DNA from 4 places in the Bradyrhizobium sp. LB14.3 genome. Region 2 is predicted to be linked to each of the others. Evidence: predicted binding sites of a transcription regulator. Region 2 holds the regulator's gene; each other region holds the start of a gene.

Region 1 (5,124 bases), on a different contig from region 2:
TGCACTCGGAATCGCTGACATAGCCGGTCGCGGTCTTCTTGATGTCCTGCTTGGCGCAGATCTGCTTGGCCATCGGGGAGACGTTGTTGTTCATCTCCTTGTCGACGGTCTCGTCGGTGCAGTGCTGCATGGTCATTTCGGGCACGGACGTACCGGTCCTGAGCATCTTCAATTCCCAGAGACCGGCTTTGCGCATCGGCAGATCGTCGGCGCTGGCGACGCCGGCCGACAAGACGAGGCAAAGGGCCGAGCCGAGCAAAGCGAGTTTGCGCGTCATGTGAGAAGCTCCCGGCTGAGAGATTGCTGGCGTTACGAAAACGCCTCAGTAGAGCGTGCGGATCGGCTTGTCGGCAGCGCCATAGGGCACCCAGCGGCATGAGAACGAGATGTAGCCGCCCTCATAGGCCTGCACCCCCAGGAATTTCGCGACCTTTCCGTAGCGCGCGCAATGATCGACCGCGACCTGCCGCGCATCGACCTGGGTTGCCATCGAATAGGCGATGATGCCGCCGGTGTCGTTGCCCTTGAACGGAGGCACCGGAAGGATATCGGCGCGCGCCGACTGGCTCGCCATCATACCCAAGGCAAGTAGGCCCGCGGCCGCAATGATTCGCATTCCCGTCACTCCGATTGGTTGGCGGCAGTTTACGGTGCCGGGGCGGCGGTGGAAAGAACGGAAGGCCGGTTGCTGCGACCTTGTGGTCAACTCGTCGGCGAGTGTTGCCGCGCTGCACTTGACCCCGCGCGGCCTTCACGGCACCGTCCGTCCCTCGCAGATCATGCTGTCTGGATTGCCCATGCGCGCCTCGACCTCCCTGAAATCGCTCCGCTTTGCCGCCGTGCTCGGCCTCCTGTTCGGGGCGCTGTCGCTCGGTGAGGCCAGGGCCGCCAATCCGCTGGAGCTGAATTTCTGGCTGAGCGGGCCGCGCTATGACGGCAACGTCTCCGAATGCGACAGGGCGCTGCCGACGATCGCTTCCCAGTTCTTGGAGAAGGAAAGCTCGTTCTGGAATTCCTCGTTGAAGATCACCGGCTTCGCCGCGGTTCGCGAGACCGCGTTCCGGCCCTGGGCACCCGATAACATTCCGCGCCGCTTTTGCAGCGGCGAGGCCATGCTCACGGACGGCAAGATGCGCAAGGTGCACTTCTCGATCATCGAGGATGGCGGCTTCGCCAGCTTCGGCCAGGGCGTCGAATGGTGCGTGGTCGGGCTCGACCGCAACTGGGCCTACAACCCGTCCTGCCGCGCCGCCAAGCCTTAAGCAGCCCAGCCTCAGTCCAAGAAGCTCTGATTCGGTCGGCTGAACGGCCATCTGAATTTTGTTCTTGAAATGTTCCTGCCGCCTGCTAGGCTTGTTGCACAGTCTAGTTGAGGGGCGCCGCCATGTTTCATTCCAGATTGCATTCGTTCTCCCGCCTGATGATCTCGCTGACGCTTGCGGCCGGACTGGCTGCGCTAGCCGGCGGCGCGAAGGCCGAGGACAAGCGGCAGAACGCGCCCGGCGAATTCGATTTTTATGTGCTGTCGCTGTCGTGGTCGCCCTCCTTCTGCGAGGAAGCGGCGGAGCGCGGCGGCCGCTCGCAGATCCAGTGCAGCGGACGGCCCTATTCTTTCGTGGTGCATGGTCTGTGGCCGCAATATGAGAACGGTTTTCCGGAATATTGCCAGCGGCCGTCGCCGCGGCTGAATCGCAGCATCGTCTCCTCGATGCTCGATCTGATGCCGGCGCCGGGGCTGATTTTCAACGAGTGGGACAAGCACGGCACCTGCTCGGGGCTCGCCGACCGCAGCTATTTCGAAACGATCCGAAAGGCGCGCGCCGCGATCAAGATTCCGGCCGAATATCTCGATCTATCGCAGGCCAAGACCGTGGCGCCGGCGGAGGTGGAGGAGGCCTTCATCAAGGCCAATCCGGGCCTCGGCAACGCCGCCGTCTCGATCACGTGCAACCGGACGCGGCTGTCCGAAGTCCGCATCTGCCTCAGCAAGGATCTGCAATTCCGCGCCTGCGAGGAGATCGACCGCCGCGCCTGCCGCCGCGACCAGGTGACGATGCCGCCGATCAGGGGTGGGTAGCCCAGGCGTCGTGCCTCTTTGCTCAAGCCGTCACGTGGCGTAGTGCTCTTGCATGAATTACCGCCACGCCTTTCACGCCGGAAGCTTCGCTGACGTCATCAAGCACATCGTGCTGGCGCGCATCGTCACCTATCTCCAGGACAAGCCGGGCGCCTTCCGCGTCATCGACACCCATGCAGGCGCCGGCCTCTACGATCTCGAGAGCGACGAGGCCCGCCGCGGCGGCGAGTGGCTGACGGGCATCGCCCGGCTGATGCAGGCGCGTTTCTCGAACGACACCATCGCGCTGACCAAGCCCTATCTCGATATCGTCCGCGCCTACAATCCGAAGGGCGAGCTCAAGGCTTATCCGGGCTCGCCGCTGATCGCGCGCGCCCTGATGCGGCCGCAGGACCGCCTCGTCGCCTGCGAACTCGAGCCGAAGGCGCGGAAAGCGCTGATCGGCGTGCTGCGCCACGACGAGCAGGCCCGCGTGGTCGATCTCGACGGCTGGATGGCGCTGCCGGCTTTCGTGCCGCCGAAGGAACGGCGCGGGCTCGTGCTGATCGACCCCCCGTTCGAGGCAAAGGACGAGTTCGACAAGCTGGGCGAGGCCTTCTCGGCCGCTTTCGCGAAATGGCCGACCGGTATCTATGTAATCTGGTATCCCGCCAAGAGCCGGCGCGCCACCGACGCGCTGGTGCAATCAGTGGCGCGCCTCGCAGCCGCAGCAAAGCCGCCGGGAAATTGCCTGCGCCTCGAATTCAGTGTGTCGCCGCAAGCCGACGGCGCAACTCTCACCTCCACCGGGCTCTTGATCGTCAATCCGCCTTACACGCTGCAGGGCGAGCTCAAGACGATCCTGCCCGAGCTGGAAATGCCGCTCGGCCAGGGTGGCGCTGCCAGATTCCGATTAGAGGTGCCGAGGCCCTAACACTCCGGCATTCTTGGGAAAAATATGCAAGAGCCGTAGTCAATCTGCAAAGAACCGTATTATGCTGTTTCCGTGACTGGCTTTACGTTCCGCTTCCGCGAATGGTTGCGGCGGAGTGAAGGCCTAAGAAAGATCCAGTCGGACCGAATGGTCTGCCCAAGGATGGCCAGCTCCCGGGCTTCGTAAGGCCCGGTCATGTCGTGACGTGCGTCTGCGTCGCGACGGAGGAGCAATGAGGGGGAGTTTCCCGATGGCCATGACGGGAACGGTCAAGTTTTTCAACGGCGAGCGCGGCTACGGATTCATCAAACCGGACGACGGCGGCCGCGACGTCTTCGTGCACATTACTGCCGTGGAGCGGGCCGGATTAAAGGACCTTGCCGAAGGACAGCGTATTACTTTCGAAGTCGAACCGGACAAGAAGGGGAAGGGGCCGAAGGCGGTCGATTTAGTCATCCTTTCCTAGCGAGTCCCACGCGAAAACACCGGCCCCAAAAAAATCCCGGCCGCGAGCGGCCGGGAGGCTGTAGTCCGGTATTTTCTTCTTTGGGTATCAGAAGTGATAGTTCACGCCTGCGCGCACAACGCTGGCGCTATAGCCGTTTGACACGCCTGTAATCGCGAACTGACTCGTCGACAGATCAATGTAGAGATATTCGAGCTTGGCGCTCCAGTTCGGCGCGAACCCAACTTCCGCGCCGGCACCGATGGTCCAGCCGGCGCTGGTGTGCGACTCCGTCCAGCCGAACGTCTGCGCGCGCAGCTCGCCGAAGGCGAGGCCCGCGGTGCCGTAGACCAGCACGTTGCTGAAGGCATAGCCGGCGCGGCCGCGCAGGGTGCCGAACCACGGATTGGAGAACTTCCACGGCGCGAAGGTGTCGTCGGCACCCGTGGCCTGGATGTCGCCCTCGACGCCGAACACCCACGGGCCGTTCTGGAAATTGTAGCCGGCCTGAACACCGCCGACGAAGCCGGAGGGCTTTGCGGGATTGTTGTTCACCGAGCCCCATTCGTAGCCGAGATTGCCGCCGAGATACGGGCCCGCCCAGCTATAGCCGTTGAGCGGCTGATTGACCGTGTAGGGCGCACGCTGCCCGTAATTGAGATCGGCCGCCTTTGCCGAAGCCGTCCAGCCGGCTGCAACCAACGCAGCTGCGCCCACAACGAGCCTCTTCATCACACACTCCAACGCAACTGCCGTCACCGGGTGCGATGCCTGCGCCGCCGCGCGAGGCAAAACCGCATGGTTACGGAACCAAGACCTTTTCGTGTAAGATTTATCGAGAGTTTTAAGTTAAAGGCCTGTTAAGTCGGGTTACCGCGCTGTTAACAGGCTTAAGCAAGCGTTACCGGGAACTGCGCCGCCATTCTGTGCGTGCCGCACGGCCGGAACTTCAAATCAGCACCCCAAGCGCCTAAATTCGCTCCATGGTTCACGATTCCACCGACGATCCGGACGACATGCACGCGCGTAAACCCGTGCACGGCAACGTGCCGGACGTCCCGCCCCAGGAAACGGAAACGGCGCCCCCGGACCTCGATCCCGCGACCGCAAGCGGTGACGACGAGGACGATGCACGGCTGCCGGATATCCCGGAAGAGAGCGGCACGGTCGGCGAAGAGCCGCTGGCGACCGGCCATGAGGCGATCGAGCGCGCGGTTCGCCTCGCCCCCACCTCGCCCGGCGTCTACCGCATGCTTAGTGCGAATGCCGACGTGCTCTATGTCGGCAAGGCCAAGAACGTCAAAAAGCGCCTGTCGAATTATGCGCGTCAGAGTGCGCCGCTGCCGGCGCGCATCCTGCGCATGATCGCCGCCACCGTTACCGTGGAAATCATCTCGACCAACACCGAGACCGAAGCGCTGCTGCTGGAAGCCAACCTCATCAAGCAGCTTCGGCCGCGCTTCAACGTGCAGCTGCGCGACGACAAGTCGTTTCCCTATATTCTGATCACCGGCGACCATTGGGCGCCGCAGATCCTGAAGCACCGCGGCGCGCAGACCCGTCCCGGTCGCTATTTCGGCCCGTTCGCCTCCGCCGGCGCCGTCAACCGCACCATCACCGCGCTTCAGCGCGCGTTCCTGGTCCGCTCCTGCACGGATTCCTTCTTCGAGAGCCGCAGCAGGCCCTGCC
Region 2 (5,124 bases):
AGTTCAAGATCCCGCTGATCCTCAAGGGCATCGCGACGCCAGAGGACGCGCTGATCGCGATCGATCACGGCGTCGAGTGGATCTACGTTTCCAACCATGGCGGCCGTCAGCTCGATCACGGTCGCGGCGCCATGCACGTGCTGCCCGAGATCGTCGATGCCGTGAAGGGCCGCGCCAAAATCATGGTCGATGGCGGTGTCTGTCGCGGCACCGACATCGTCAAGGCGATCGCGGCGGGCGCCGACCTCGTCGGCATCGGCCGGCTGCAATGCTGGGCACTGGCGGCGGCCGGCGAAGCCGGCGTGGCGCGCATGCTGGAGCTGCTCGAGGACGAAGTGCTGCGTTGCCTCGGCTTGCTGGGTGCGACTTCGTTCGCCGAGGTCGACAAATCCTGCCTCCATGCAGCGACCGCAACCAACGCGCCGAGCGTGTTCAGCGCGTTTCCGCTGTTCGACCACGAGCCATATCGATACTGAGTGAAAGGACGCTATGACATCGCTCTCTCCCGGCAGCGCGGATGCGCTTCTGTTCGATCTCGGCCGCGTGGTGCTCGATATCGATTTCTCCAAGGCGATCGCCTGCTGGGCGGGACATGCTGGCTGCGAGCCCGATGCCATCGTCGCGCGCTACGTGCGGGACAGCGAAGCCTATCGGCTGCACGAGGTGGGCAAGCTCAGTGACGAGGACTATTTCGCCTCGTTGCGAGATTCGCTCGGAATCGGCATTTCGGACGCGCAGTTCCTGGAAGGCTGGAACGCGATCTTCACCGGCGAAATGCCTGATATCGCCGAGCTGTTGCCGCGGGCAGCGAAGCAGATGCCGCTCTACGTCTTCTCCAATACCAACCGGCCGCACGTGGACTATTTCTCGAAGGAATATGCCGACGTCCTCCGCCATTTCCGCGAGCTGTATTTGTCGTCCAGCATCGGCCTGCGCAAACCGAATGCGGAGGCCTTCGACCACGTCATTGCTGCGATCGGCGTGCCCGCCGAGCGTATCGTGTTCTTCGACGATCTTGCCGAGAACATCAAAGGCGCGCGGGCGCGCGGCATGACGGCGGTGCATGTGATCTCGCCGCGTGACGTCGGGATCGCCCTCAAGGCGCTGGGGATTTGACCGCCCGCCCCAGCACATTGCCAGGCAAGCCGACCTGCCGATCCGGAACAATTTCACCCCGGGGACGAGGAACCAAAACACTTTGTGCATTTTTAGACAGAGTTCCGGGAACGGAATGCCACCCTCCGGACTCTTGAGTCCGTTGGGACTTCTACGGACGGATGCATCATCGTGTTGGGCAAGACCTACCTCACCAAGCAGGCCTCTCTTCTTCTTGAATTCGCCAGGACAACCTCAGACTCGGCCCTTTCCGCCAAGCTCGTGAGCAAGGCCGCCGACCTGAAATCCCAGGCCGATCCGCTTCCCGACAAGGATCAGGGGCCGAAGGCGCCCGACGTAAGTCCCGAGCAGACAGCGACCTGATCGGTGCTGGCCGGGGCGGTCGTCATCTCGTCCCTGCCATGGTCACTCTCCTGCCGATCTGTCTCGTTCCTCGGATCATGCCGCGACGGGCTTGATCTTGCCTTCCAGAACAATGTGAAGCAGCGGGATGACTGTCCCCGCTCAGCTGTTTTTGCCTCTGCGCCCGCGCTCCGCTAGAAGACTTGCGGAACATTCGCCCGAACGTGCCGAGCAGGAGTTTTCGCCGTGGCCTTGATGCCGGTTTCTGACGCGCTTGCCGCGGTGCTGGCGGGTGCAGAGCCGCTGCCCGAAGAGATGGTTGCCATCGACGAAGCCTACCATCGCGTGCTCGCGCGCGACGCCGCGGCCCGGCGCACGCAGCCGCCACAGGCGATGTCGGCGATGGATGGCTACGCGGTGCGTGCGGCCGATGCCGCGACGATCGATTCGAAGCTCACCGTCATCGGCGAGGTCGCGGCAGGTCGGCCGTTCGCGGGAACAGTCGGCGCCGGCGAGGCCGTGCGGATCTTCACCGGCGGCGTCGTTCCCTACGGCGCCGACGCCGTCGTGATCCAGGAGGACACGGTCGCCGACGGCAAGCGCATCACGATCAAGGAAGCCGCGATCGCCGGACGGCACATCCGGCCCGCCGGTGTCGATTTCCGCGACGGCGACGTGCTCCTGCGCAAGGGAAGCCGTCTCACCGAGCGCGACCTCGCGCTTGCGGCCGGGATGAATCACCCGCACCTCTCCGTTTGCCGACGTCCGAAGGTCGCGATCCTCGCCACCGGCGACGAGCTGGTGATGCCGGGCACCACGCCCGGTCACGGCCAGATCGTCTATTCCAACGGCTACGCCCTGCACGCTCTCGCTCGCAGCGAGGGCGCCGAGACCATCGACCTCGGTATTGCCACCGACACGCTGGAGGCCACCACCGTCGGCATTCGACGCGCCCGCGAGAGCGGAGCCGACATCCTGATCACGACCGGCGGCGCATCGGTCGGCGACCACGATCTGGTCCAGCAGGCGCTGAGGGACGAAGGCATAACGATGGCGTTCTGGAAGATCGCGATGCGGCCGGGCAAGCCGATGATGCACGGGCGGCTCGGCGCGATGGAGGTGATCGGCCTGCCGGGCAATCCCGTGTCGTCCTACGTCTGCGCTTTCCTGTTCTTGGTGCCGCTGATTCGCGCTCTCTCGGGCCGTTCAGTGATTCACCATCGCCGCGAGCGCGCCGTGCTCGGCCGCGACGTCGGCGCCAACGACCAGCGGGAAGACTATCTGCGCGCGCATCTGGAGGAGCGCGACGACGGCACGCGCGTTGCCCTTCCCGTCAACCATCAGGACTCTTCGCTGCTTGCGAATCTCGCTGCGGCACAGGTACTTCTCGTGCGCGCACCGTTCGCGCCGAAAGCCGAAGCAGGCACACCTTGCGAGGTGTTGCGGCTCCCCGTGTGAGCGCCCCGACAACGCATGTTCCGCGAACTTCGCTCTGTTCACGGTAAATTAAGCAGTTGCGGAACACATATCGAACATATAGTGTCCGTTCATGATTTGTTTCGAGCGTGTAGCAGCTTATTGCTGAATTCAGCGTCTCGGAATCGAACGACATCAACCGGGAGACTTTGGTCGAGATGTTAACGCGCAAACAATACGAGCTTCTGCGGTTCATCAATGAACGTCTGAAGGAAAGCGGCGTGCCGCCCTCCTTCGACGAGATGAAGGATGCGCTCGACCTGCGCTCGAAGTCGGGCATCCATCGCCTGATCACGGCGCTCGAGGAGCGCGGCTTCATCCGACGCCTGCCCAACCGCGCCCGTGCGATCGAGGTCATCAAATTGCCCGAGCTCCAGGCCGCCGCCGGCAGCCGCCGCGGCTTCACGCCGAGCGTCATTGAGGGCAATCTCGGCAAGGTACGTGCGAGCTCCAGCCTGCCCGCGGACGATGGTGAACGTCCGGTCGCGGTGCCGGTGATGGGCCGGATTGCGGCCGGCACACCGATCGAGGCGTTGCAGACCCGTAGCCACACTATCAGCGTACCGCCTGACATGCTTGGCTCGGGCGAGCACTACGCGCTCGAAGTGCGCGGCGATTCCATGGTCGAGGCCGGCATCCTCGACGGCGACATGGCGCTGATCCAGCGCAACGAGAGCGCCGATACCGGCGACATCGTGGTGGCGCTGATCGACGACGAGGAAGCAACCCTCAAGCGCTTCCGCCGCCGCGGCGCATCGATCGCGCTCGAGCCCGCCAACGGCGCCTATGAGGTGCGCATCCTGCCGCCGAACCGGGTAAAAATTCAGGGCAAGCTGATCGGGCTGTACCGAAAGTACTGAGCCCGTACGGCAGTCACGCAATACCAATTGGAGTGGACGGATTGCCCGCTCCGGCTGGATAGTCATCCTGGTTCTGCACAGATTATCCGGCCGCTTCTCCGGCGGCCCATCCTCGACACGCCGCACCAAGCATCCCAGAGGCTTCGCGGCGTTCCGGTTTGAGGAGACGTCATGCGCAAGGGCATCTCCGGCCGCTGACGTGCGCGACCGAAATGCCCAGGAGCAGGCTTTGTTCCTCGCCGATTCGGGAAAGATAATGTGATCGCGGCGTGCGGAAACCAGCCGCAGATTTGCCCATAACCAAGCAGAGGCTTGTGTGTTTCCACTCTGATAGGGGCCTGCGCCTCGATAAGAGACGCCGGTTGCTATCCCAGCATGAGGAGCACCCGATGTGTGACTACAGCCTGCATGCCATCGCGTCGCGCCCCGCCGAAGTCGGCGAGACGGTCGTCACGACAACCTTCCGCGGCACCTCGACGCGTGGTTTTGCGTCCGCAGCCGATCCGACTGTGGCCGTCTGCCTGCTGCCGGGAACGGAGCTCGCCTTCGCCGACAACATCCGCTACGATAATCGCTGGATCTGGACACGCACGATCAATTCCCGTGTCGGCAAGTTCGGCAAGATCGATCCGCACATTCCCGACCGCCATCATGACGCGATCGAATTCCCCGACGGCAAATACGTGCTGGTGACCCAGCTTGTCGAAGGACAGCGCGCGACCGTGCTGCAACTGCCGGTGACGCTGCCGGCCGGCGAGCGCGAGCACAAGCCGCAGATCATGGCCGACAGGCAGCCGACCATCACGCGCCTGCCGATCGGCTGACACGGTCGCCCTCCGGCCACGGGATCGGAGGCCAGGATTGATTTGCAATCGCCGGCCGTGGCCGGCGAGGTGGTGTGGTTTGCGTCCAGCGAATCCGATCGGATGCACCAGCCCACTGCATCTCTCCGCACGATCCAATTAATCGTCGGCTTGCAAATCGATTTCCGCCGGCGTTGCGTCCTTGCTGCGTGGCGGGATCTTTTTCGGCGCAAGACTGCCGTCGAAATCACCTTCGCCTGCGCCGGCCGGCAACCAGGGACGGCTCGTGCCTCTTTCCCTCACCGCCTGAACTGCAAAGCCGTCACCACGCTGCGTCAGCGCCAGCGCGCTCTGGCTCGCGAGCCGCCGTCGATCGACCACCATCGCGGCGCAATCGGGCGGCGCGGGACGTGCCGTCACCACCAGCGCGGCGCGGTTGCAATCGTCCGCCAGCGCGTCGATGCGCAGTGCCAGCGCGACCAGCCGCCCATCGGCGAGCGGCGTCACGCAGCCGGATTCATCGCAAG
Region 3 (5,124 bases), on a different contig from region 2:
AGTTCGGGGAAAGCGGCCGATTCCTGAAGCACCATGCGCTGCAACGCCACGACCTCTGGATCGAGCGCAAGATCGGCGCAGGCCAGCAGCGCGGCGCGCAGGCCGACTTCAATGTCGACTTCGTCGCTGGCCTGGAGATCGACGGCAGAGAGCAACCGCTCGAGCCGGTCCGCGCACATCGCCTCGAACAGCACGGCCTTGCCCGGAAACAGCCTATAGAGTGTCTTGGTCGAGATGCCGGCGCCACGCGCCAGCTCTTCGGTGCTTGTCGCGGCATAGCCGTCGACGGCGAAGGCGTGGCGGGCGGCCTCGAAGACGATCTGCTTCGTCTCCTCGTCGCTGCGCAATTGCGGCCGCCCGCGCGGGCGGCATTCACTTGGTGGTTTTGCCTGAGCCATGCTTTTGAATGATGCCTGTCATTCCATTGACAGTCCCAAAGCTAGTTCTATTTTGGAAATCGTCAAGTTTCCTAATTCAGGGGAGCCGGTCATGACCGTGCACACCAACCCGTCCAAGTCCGAAGCCGTCGTGATTCCAGGCGATGCATTGGAGGGCATTCTGCCCGCCACGCAATCCCCCGCCCGCACAAGAAAGCTGAACCTTCGCAAGCTGTTGCTGGCAGGCGCGGCGGCTGCCGCGCTAGCCGGCGCAAGCTGGTACGGCTACGATTATTGGACGGTCGGCCGCTTCCTTGTCTCCACCGATGACGCCTATGTGAAGGCCGACAGCACGACCATCGCGCCGAAGGTCAGCGGCTATCTCGACCGCGTCCTGATTGGCGATAACGAGCATGTGAAGGCCGGCCAGGTACTCGCGAGGATCGACGACCGCGACTTCAAGGTCGCACTCGACCAAGCCAAGGCCGACGTCGCTGCCGCCAATGCAACAGTGACGAGCAAGGAAGCGCAGCTCGACGTGCAGCAGGCCGTGATCGCAGCGGCGAGAGCGACCATCGATGTCGACAATGCCGCGAAACTTTTCGCCAAGCAGGAGAACAAGCGCTACACCGATCTCGCGGCGACGGGCTTTGGCAGCGTGCAGAACGCGCAGCAGGCGCAGGCGCGCGACGCCGGCGCCGATGCGGCGATCCAGCGCGATATCGCCAATCTCACCTCCGCCTTGAAGCAGGTCGATCTCCTGAAGGCCGAGATCCTGCAGGCCAAGGCCGCGGCCGTCCGCGCATACGCGCTCCAGCGCCAGGCCGAGCTCAATCTCGGCTACACCACGATCGTCTCGCCTATTGAAGGCGTGGTCGGCAATCGCAGCTTGCGCGTCGGCCAATACGTGCAGGCCGGAACGCAATTGATGTCGATCGTGCCGGCCGAGGGCACATATGTCGTCGCCAACTTCAAGGAGACGCAGCTCACCAACGTGAAATCCGGACAGGCCGTCGATATCGAGATCGACATGTTCCCGGGCCACGTCGTGCACGGTCACGTCGATTCCATCGCACCCGCAAGCGGCCAGGAGTTCGCGCTGCTGCCGCCCGACAACGCCACCGGCAACTTCACCAAGGTGGTGCAGCGTATCCCCGTCAAGATCGCGCTCGACGCCCGGCACGGGCCCGCAATTGCGCTCCGGCCCGGCATGTCCGTGATCCCGACCATCGCAACACGTTCGACCGCGCCGACCGCCAATGCGGCCGCCGCGCCCAAAGCGAAGCTCGTCTCCGGAGGGTCGTGCCATGTCAAACAGCCTCTCACTTTCGACGCAAGCAACACCGGCCGCGACGTCTGATCGCCCGGTCGCCGATCCCAACCGTGCGAGTGCCGCGACCTGGATCGCCGTGCTTGCCGCCATGATCGGCTCGTTCATGGCGATCCTGAACATCCAGATCACCAACGCCTCGCTGCTCAACATCGAGGGCGGCATCGGCACCGGCGCCGACAACGGCTCCTGGATCTCGACGTCTTATCTGATCGGCGAGATCATCGTGATCCCGCTGACCGACTATCTGAGCCGCGTGTTCTCGTTCCGCCGCTACATGCTGGCGAGCGCGGTACTGTTTGCGGCGTTCTCCGTCGCCTGTGCCTTCACCCACGATCTGCCGTCGATGATCGCGATGCGCGGCTTGCAGGGCTTTGCCGGCGGCGTGCTGATCCCGATGGCGTTCACGCTGGTGCTGACCAAGCTGCCGAAGCCGCAGCAGCCCGTCGGGCTCGCGATCTTCGCGCTGTCGGTCACCTTTGCGCCGGCGATCGGTCCGACCATCGGCGGCTATTTCACGGAAAACTACGGCTGGCGCACCATCTTCTTCGTCAACGTGATCCCGACCGCTGTCATGGTGAGCGCGCTCTATCTGACGCTGGAGCGGCAGAAGATGCAGCTCGGCCTTCTGAAGGATGGTGACTGGGCCGGCATCGTCACCATGGCGATCGGTCTGTCGGCGCTGCAAGCCGTGCTCGAGGAAGGCAACAAGGACGACTGGTTTTCCTCACCCTTCATCATCAAGCTGGCGGTGATCGCGGCCGTCAGCCTCACGCTGTTCATCACGATCGAGCTCACGATCGAGAAGCCGCTGATCCGGTTGCGCCTGCTGACCCAACGCAATTTTGGCTTCGGTACCGTTGCCATGACCATGGTTGGCTTCGCGTTGTTCGGCTCGGTCTACATGCTGCCCGCCTATCTCGGCCAGGCGCAGGGCTACAATGCCGAGCAGATCGGCAATGTGCTGGCATGGACCGGCCTGCCCCAACTCGTGCTGATCCCGCTGATCCCGAAACTGATGCGGCGCTTCGACACGCGTTATATCGCGATCACCGGGCTTCTGATCTTCGCCTACAGCTGCTTCATGAACACGGCGATGTCCCCGGACTATGCCGGCGACCAGCTCTGGATCCCGAACATCGTGCGCGCCGTGGGACAAGCCATGGTGCTGACGCCGCTGACCTCGGTCTTGACCGGCGGCATCGCACCGCAGGACGCGGCAGCGGCCTCCGGCATCAGTAACATGTTCCGCAACCTGGGCGGCGCGATCGGCACGGCGACGCTCGCCACCATCATCACCAAACGCGAGCAATTCCACTCCAACATCATCGGCCAGTCGGTCTCGCTCGGCCGCGAGGAAGTCCGCACCCGGATCGCGCAGATGACCGAGTATTTCATGGCGCACGGCGTCCCCGATCCGAACGCCGCGCGCGAGCAGGCCATTATCGCACTCGGCAAGACCGTGAAGCGCCAGGCGCTGGTGATGGGTTATTCCGACACGTTTGCCGTGATCGGCGTGGTGCTGGTGCTCGCCGCGATTGCGGTGCTGCTGACGCGGCGCGTGAAGGCGGCTGGCGGGCCAGCGCATTAGGACCTCGCCCATCACTCGAAATTTGTCGCAGCTATCAGGCTTGACGGCCGCTTCTTTTTATGTTCCCTTTTCGTTCTTATCTATTTTAAGTTGTGTAAGAGGCATTTAATGAACGAGATTGTGCCGATTCAACTCGTCCTGCATAACGACGGAGACGTTCCGCGCGAGTTTTTCGTCGACCTGTTGCGCCGTATCTTTGGCAAGTCGGAGGACGAGGCAGCCTCCGTCATGGCCAGCATCGAGAAGCACGCGACCGCTGTCTGTGGTCCTTACCCACCATCCGTTGCGGACGCACTACTGGAGTCTGCCCGTCGGCGCATCGCCTTCGCCGGCCATCCTCTCCTGATTACGAGCGAAACGGCGAAGCCGTGCTGCGGGCTTTGCGACCAGCCTACCGCAAAATCGGAAGTTCATTTGACGAACCGCACAGTCTGGCTGTGCGCCGAGTGCGTGCTCGCTGCAGTAGCCGAATCCCAAGAACTACCCGAGGAAGAGTTCAACTATGCGTTCGGTGTCTTGAATTGGCATTTCTCCGACATCTCGCGTAGCCAGCTCGTAACCACGGTCCGCCAGTTTCCCGGCCACATGCGAGCAGACGTCCAGACTGCCATCGACCGCCTATTCGCCTCGCCGATCCGGTTGCTAGGCATCGCCGAGAATCGTCACGAAACGGTATCCATGGCCCGACTGATGCAGAACGATAGTTTCGCGGTGGCGATTGCACCACTTCAGTACAACGACGTGGACATTGGCGAGCAGACACCGGCCAAGTGCCTCGACAATGGTCTCTGGCTTTGCTCTGCATCCGGCCTTCGCTACGCGATGCTGCTGACCGTTCATCGGGAATATGGCCGCGAGACCGGCGTGCGGATCGAAATCATGGTGCCGGCCGGGGTCGCGGGAGCAGCACTTGTCCAACAATGCTTCACCGCACTGGAGGACGCAGTGCAGGCCGCGCGCACCTATCGTGGCAAAATTTTATCGCTCGATGTCGATTCCGACTATCGCGGCCGTTCTCGCGGAATCACAGTGCACAGACTTCCCTCGGTCGGGCGTGACGAGGTGATCCTGCCCGAGCAGACGTTGCGACTACTCGATCGCAACGTATTGAACTTCGTAGGGACGCGAGACATGCTGCGCCACCTCGGGCAATCGACCCGCAAGGGCATTTTGCTCTACGGACCGCCCGGCACCGGCAAAACACACACCATTCGCTATCTTGCGACCCATCTGCCCGGACATACGACGCTAATCATCACGGCCGAGCAGATCGGCCTGCTCGGCGCCTATATGAATCTTGCCCGCCTCTTGCAGCCCGCCATGGTGGTTATCGAAGACGTCGACCTGATCGCACGGCAACGCGAGAGCATGAGCGGCTGCGAGGAACCGCTGCTCAATCGGCTCCTCAACGAAATGGACGGTTTGAAGCAGGACGCCGACATCCTGTTCGTGCTGATCACCAACCGTCCCCAGCAGCTTGAGAGCGCTCTCGCCGGTCGTCCCGGCCGCATCGATCAGGCCATCGAAGTGCCGCTCCCCGATGAGACCGGCCGCGGCAAGCTGGTCCGTCTCTATGGCAGAGGACTGCCGCTCGACGACGCGGTTGTCGCCGAGGCGGCCCGGCGCAGCGCGGGTACAAGTTGCGCTTTTATCAAGGAGTTGATGCGACGGCTGGCGCAGGCGAGCCTCGCGCGCGATGGCGGTAACTCCGTCATTTCCGCCGATATCGACGAGGCTCTGGACGACATGTTGTTTTCCGGCGGGCGGCTGAATGCACAGTTGCTGGGAGGCGCACAGGCGATGGCGGCGGGATGAGACCGCCGCAA
Region 4 (5,124 bases), on a different contig from region 2:
GCAAGGGCGGCGCGCGCAGAGGCAGCGCGCGGCTGGCGTCGGGGATCGGGCTGAACGCGGAATAGTAGATGCGCCTCAGCCTGTATGAGCCGTAGAGATTGGCGCTGGTGTGGAGAATTGTGTGGTCGGAGGCCGCGTCGGCGCCGACGATCATCTGCGTGCTTTGGCCTGCCGGCGCGAAGCGCTGCGGCCTGGCTTTCGTTTTCGCGCTACGGTTTTCCTCGGCCTCGTCCAGCTTCAGCCGCAGCCGGCCCATGGTGCGGCGGATCGCGCGCACGTCTTTCTCGGGCGCGAATTGCTGCAGGCTCGCCTCTTCCGGCATCTCGATGTTGATGGAAAGACGATCGGCATATTTGCCGGCCTCGGCAATCAATGCATCGTCGGCCTCCGGGATTGTTTTGAGATGGATGTAGCCGCGGAAGTGATGCTGCTCGCGCAGTTTTCGCGCGACGCTCACCACTTGCTCCATGGTGTAGTCGGGGCTGCGGATGATGCCGGAGGAGAGAAACAGCCCCTCGATGTAATTGCGCCGGTAGAAGTCGAGCGTCAGCTTGACCACCTGGTCGACGGTGAAGCGGGCGCGCGGCACGTTGGAGGAGGCGCGGTTGACGCAATAGAGGCAATCGTAATTGCAAGCGTTGGTCAGCAGCACCTTGAGCAGCGAGATGCAGCGGCCGTCCGGGGCGTAGGAATGGCAGATGCCCATGCCGGGCGCGGTCGAGCCCATGCCCTTGCCGTCGCTGGAATCCCGCCTTTCGGTGCCGCTGGAGGCGCAGGACGCGTCGTACTTGGCGGCGTCTGCCAGAATCTCCAGTTTGCGTTGCACGTCCATGTGTGAATCCCTTTGATTCTGCTCATGAATCCCGAAGAGTCCCAATTCGATTGACTCCTGGGGCGCCGTTAGCTTTATATTAGAACATACCATGAACAATTGAGCCAGCCGTTGGTTCTCTTTTGAGAGCACCGGCAATCATCCCTGAAGGAGCGGCGAGCATGCAGAGCGCGATCAGCAAAAGTGGTCGCCGGTTTTGCGTCCGATCGCGCTCTTCTTTTTAAGAGGGCGCATGATCTTGTCGCCAAACCGCTCACACTTTGGCGGATCATGCGCCACCGCACGAACAAGCGCGCTTGCGACCTTGCGCGGCCAGATCGAGCGCATCGAGACGGCGGAGGTCGTGCATCAGCGCGATCGCGTCGCGCTTGGTCACGGCGCGGCCGACGGCGCGTTGAAGGGCGGGCTCGCGCGCGCGGCGATCCACGAGGTGTTTTGCGAAGGACGTCAGGGCGCGGCCGCGACGGGCTTTGTCACGGGACTTGCGGGGCGCGTGACGGCGCGCAAACCGCTGCTATGGGTGCGGCAGGATTTTTCAGACATTGAAACCGGCGCGCTGTCGATGAGCGGGCTCGCCGAGATCGGTCTCGATCCGCGCCGCATGGTGATGGTGCGCGCCGCCGATGTGGAGAGCGCGCTGCGCACCTCGGCCGATGGGCTCGCCTGCGATGCGCTGGGTGCGGTCGTGCTCGAGCTCTGGGGCGAAACCAGGCAGTTCGATCTCGTGGCGAGCCGCAAGCTGACGCTGGCCGCGCAATCTTCAGGCGTAACTGGCCTGTTGCTGCGGATGGCCGCGCAACCTTTGCCATCGACCGCGGAGACACGATGGATGCTGCGCGCGGCGCATTCGCCGCCGGGGTCGGTGTGGAGTGCCTGGGGCGCGCCGCGCTTCGATGCCGAGCTCCTGCGCAATCGTCATGGCCCGTGCGGCCGGTGGATCATGGAATGGAAATGTGATGAGTGCCAGTTCTCTGAACCGCCGGCGTATCCTCAGCCTGTGGCTGCCGCGCCTGCCCATCGACCGGATCCAGCGGTTCTTTGGCAACGCCGGACTGCATAAGAATAACGAGCCCAGCATCGTCGTTGCCAAGGACAACAGCGCGCTGGTGATCCATGCGCTGGACGAGGCCGCCGAGCGCCTCGGTCTGTATATCGGCCAGCCCTTGGCCAATGCCCGGGCGATGTGTCCGGATTTAAAGGTGTTCGACGCCGATGTCGTGACCGATGCGAAGACGCTCAGCGACATCGCCGACTGGTGCGATCGTTTCACGCCGCTGGTGGCGCTCGATCCGCCGCACGGGCTGTTTCTGGACATCACCGGCTGTGCGCATCTGTTCGGCGGTGAGACTGCGTTGTTGCAGACCCTCGTCCGTGCCCTCGATCGCCAGGGCTTTGCCGTCAGCGCGGCGATCGCCGGCACCTCGGTTTGCGCACGCACGCTGACGCGCCAGGTCACGGGCACCATCGTCGCCGATGGCGGGGAGGCGGCGGCGATCAGCCGGTTTCCGGTGTCCGCGCTTGGTGCGGGCGAGGCCATCACCACGGGCTTGCGCCGCGCCGGCCTGAAGACGATCGGCGATGTCGCTTCCCGCGAACCACATGAAATCACGGCGCGGTTCGGTGCGCGGTTCTCCACGCTGCTCGCGCATGCGCTGGGGCAGGGCGATGCGCCGATCAGCCCGCGAAAGCCGCCGCCCGATTACATCGTGGAAAAACGCTTTGCCGAGCCGATCGCCACCGACACCATGATCGCGATGACGCTGTCGCGGCTCGCCGACACGCTGATCGCGGCGATGGAGAAGCAAGGCAAGGGCGCGCGCCGCCTGGAAGCAACCTTCTTCCGCACCGACGGCGCGGTGCGCGCGATCATGGTCGAGACCGGACGTCCCGTGACGCGAAGCGCCGTCGTCGACCGGTTGTTCCGCGAGCGCCTCGATGCGCTCGCCGATCCGCTGGATCCCGGCTTCGGCTTTGACATGGTGCGGCTGTCGGCGAGCCGCACCGAGATCGTGGTGCAGGAGCAGCGCGATCTCGACGCCCATGTCCACGACAATGACGAGCTCGCCGCGCTGATCGACCGCATCGCCGCGCGCATCGGCGGAAAGCGCGTCGTCGTGCACCTGCCGCAGGACACCCATATCCCCGAATGTGCGGTGCTGGCCGCACCCGCGCAGCATCATCTCGCCATGGCCATGCAGGCCGAATGGCCAGCGCGCACCGAGAGTGAGCCGCCGCTGCGTCCCTTGCGGCTGTTCGACAAGCCCGAGCCGGTCGCGGTTCCGTTCGCGACCGTGCCCGACGGCCCGCCGCATCAATTCACCTGGCGCCGCGCGCAGCATGCGGTGGTGCGGGTCGAAGGGCCCGAACGCATCGCCATGGAATGGTGGCGGCAGGACGGCAAGCAACTGACGCGGGACTATTTCCGTATCGAGGATGCCGAGGGCCTGCGCTTCTGGATCTTTCGCGACGGTCTTTACGAAGGGGAGTGCTTCGATGACGACGGCAAGCCCGCTCCTCCCGGTTGGTATGTGCACGGTCTCTTCGCATGAATACACCAGCTTATGCCGAGATCGGCATCACCACGAATTTCTCCTTCCTGCGCGGCGGCTCGGACCCGCGTGCCTATGTGCACCAGGCCAGCATCCTCGGCATTCCCGTGATCGGCATCGCGGATCACAACACGCTGGCCGGTGTAGTGCGCGCCTACAAGGAGCTCGACAATGACAAGGTGCTGCACAAGCCAAAGCTGCTGATCGGCACGCGCATCGTCTTTATCGACGGTACGCCCGATATTCTGGTCTATCCGCGCGACCGCGCCGCCTATGGCCGGCTGTGCCAGCTTCTCACCCGGGGCAAGCGCGGCGACGACATCACGCGGATCGAGAAGGGCGAGTGCCATCTCACCTTCGCCGATCTGCTTGCATTTTCCGAAGGTCAGCTCCTGATCCTGACGCTGCCGCATCGCTTCGATGCGGCGCAAGCGCAGGACATTCTCGCCAAGCTGAAGGCGAGCCGCGCCGAGGGCGTGTGGCTGGCGGCGAGCCTGATCTATCGCGGCGACGACCGGCGCCGCCTCGCGCAGCTCGATGATCTCGCCGCAAAAGCAAAAGTGCCGCTGCTTGCGACCAACGAGGTGCTCTATCACGATGCCGGCCGCCGTCCTCTCCAGGACGTGCTGACCTGCATCCGGGAAAAAACCACGATCGAGGCGATCGGCCGGAGGCTGGAAGCCAATGCAGAGCGGTTTCTGAAGACACCCAGGGAGATGGCGCGGCTGTTCCGCGATTTCCCTGAGGCTATCGCGGAGACCATGCGCTTTGCGGACAAGATCACCTTCTCGCTCGACCAGCTCAAATACCAGTATCCGGACGAGCCGGTGCCGCCGGGGAAGTCCGCGCAAGGGCATCTGGAGGATATGACCTGGGCGGGTGTCGACAAATATTTCGATGGTGAGATCGACGACAAGCTGCGCGCCACCCTGAAGAAAGAGCTCGCGCTGATCGCCGAGCTGAAATACGCGCATTACTTCCTCACCGTCCACGACATCGTGCATTACGCGCGCAGCCAGAACATTTTGTGCCAGGGGCGGGGATCGGCGGCGAATTCGGCGGTCTGCTACGTGCTCGGCATCACCTCGGTCGACCCGACCAAGGTCGATCTGCTGTTCGAGCGCTTCATCTCCAAGGAGCGGCTGGAGCCGCCCGATATCGACGTCGATTTCGAGCATTCGCGGCGCGAGGAGGTGATGCAATATGTCTATCGCCGTTACGGCCGCCACCGCGCCGCGATCATCGCCACCGTCATTCACTATCGCCCCCGCAGCGCCATCCGCGACGTCGGCAAGGCGCTGGGCCTGACCGAGGACGTCACCGCCGCACTCGCCGACACCGTCTGGGGCAGCTGGGGCAAGGGCCTCAACGACATGCAGGTCAGGCAGGCCGGCCTCGATCCGCAAAACTCCATGATCAACCTCGCGGTCGAGCTCGCGACCGAGCTGATCGAATTTCCACGTCATCTGTCTCAGCATGTCGGCGGCTATGTGCTCACGCAAGACCGGCTCGACACCTATGTGCCGATCGGCAACGCCGCGATGGACGATCGGACCTTCATCGAATGGGACAAGGACGATGTCGACGCGCTCAGCATGATGAAGGTCGACGTGCTCGCGCTGGGCATGCTGACCTGCATCAGGAAATCTTTTGATCTGATCGACCAGCACAAGGGCAAGCGCTGGGTTCTGGCGAGCGTCCCGCAGGACGATCCCAAAGTCTACGACATGCTGTGCCTCGGAG

Evidence for each region. Region 2 encodes LexA, which represses DNA repair genes until DNA is damaged. Its sites were predicted from a motif close to TGTTCNNNNTGTGTTCNG; they were not measured.
Region 1: a site for LexA is predicted at 1,322-1,339, ahead of ABIB00_RS31610 (ribonuclease T2 family protein). Genes of this name have one in related genera too.
Region 3: a site for LexA is predicted at 3,359-3,376, ahead of ABIB00_RS10990 (ATP-dependent Clp protease adaptor ClpS). Genes of this name have one in related genera too.
Region 4: a site for LexA is predicted at 913-930, ahead of ABIB00_RS32710 (putative DNA modification/repair radical SAM protein). Genes of this name have one in related genera too.

What each region holds. Positions count from the first base shown of each region.
Region 1 covers NZ_JBEPQT010000026.1:34,438-39,561, forward strand. Annotated here, with positions in the region: gene ABIB00_RS31595 (DUF3617 domain-containing protein) at 1-277, opposite strand, end outside; gene ABIB00_RS31600 (hypothetical protein) at 323-616, opposite strand; gene ABIB00_RS31605 (hypothetical protein) at 798-1,262, shown strand; gene ABIB00_RS31610 (ribonuclease T2 family protein) at 1,385-2,077, shown strand; gene ABIB00_RS31615 (23S rRNA (adenine(2030)-N(6))-methyltransferase RlmJ) at 2,130-2,990, shown strand; gene ABIB00_RS31620 (cold-shock protein) at 3,241-3,456, shown strand; gene ABIB00_RS31625 (outer membrane protein) at 3,544-4,167, opposite strand; gene uvrC (excinuclease ABC subunit UvrC) at 4,419-5,124, shown strand, end outside.
Region 2 covers NZ_JBEPQT010000018.1:130,090-135,213, forward strand. Annotated here, with positions in the region: gene ABIB00_RS27605 (alpha-hydroxy acid oxidase) at 1-476, shown strand, start outside; gene ABIB00_RS27610 (HAD family hydrolase) at 490-1,116, shown strand; gene ABIB00_RS27615 (hypothetical protein) at 1,288-1,479, shown strand; gene ABIB00_RS27620 (molybdopterin molybdotransferase MoeA) at 1,705-2,916, shown strand; gene lexA (transcriptional repressor LexA) at 3,093-3,794, shown strand; gene ABIB00_RS27630 (hypothetical protein) at 4,184-4,618, shown strand; gene ABIB00_RS27635 (ComEC/Rec2 family competence protein) at 4,757-5,124, opposite strand, start outside.
Region 3 covers NZ_JBEPQT010000004.1:183,178-188,301, reverse strand. Annotated here, with positions in the region: gene ABIB00_RS11005 (TetR/AcrR family transcriptional regulator) at 1-347, opposite strand, end outside; gene ABIB00_RS11000 (HlyD family secretion protein) at 490-1,737, shown strand; gene ABIB00_RS10995 (DHA2 family efflux MFS transporter permease subunit) at 1,685-3,298, shown strand; gene ABIB00_RS10990 (ATP-dependent Clp protease adaptor ClpS) at 3,407-5,113, shown strand.
Region 4 covers NZ_JBEPQT010000029.1:2,741-7,864, reverse strand. Annotated here, with positions in the region: gene ABIB00_RS32710 (putative DNA modification/repair radical SAM protein) at 1-832, opposite strand, end outside; gene ABIB00_RS32705 (ImuA family protein) at 1,065-1,892, shown strand; gene ABIB00_RS32700 (Y-family DNA polymerase) at 1,789-3,381, shown strand; gene ABIB00_RS32695 (error-prone DNA polymerase) at 3,378-5,124, shown strand, end outside.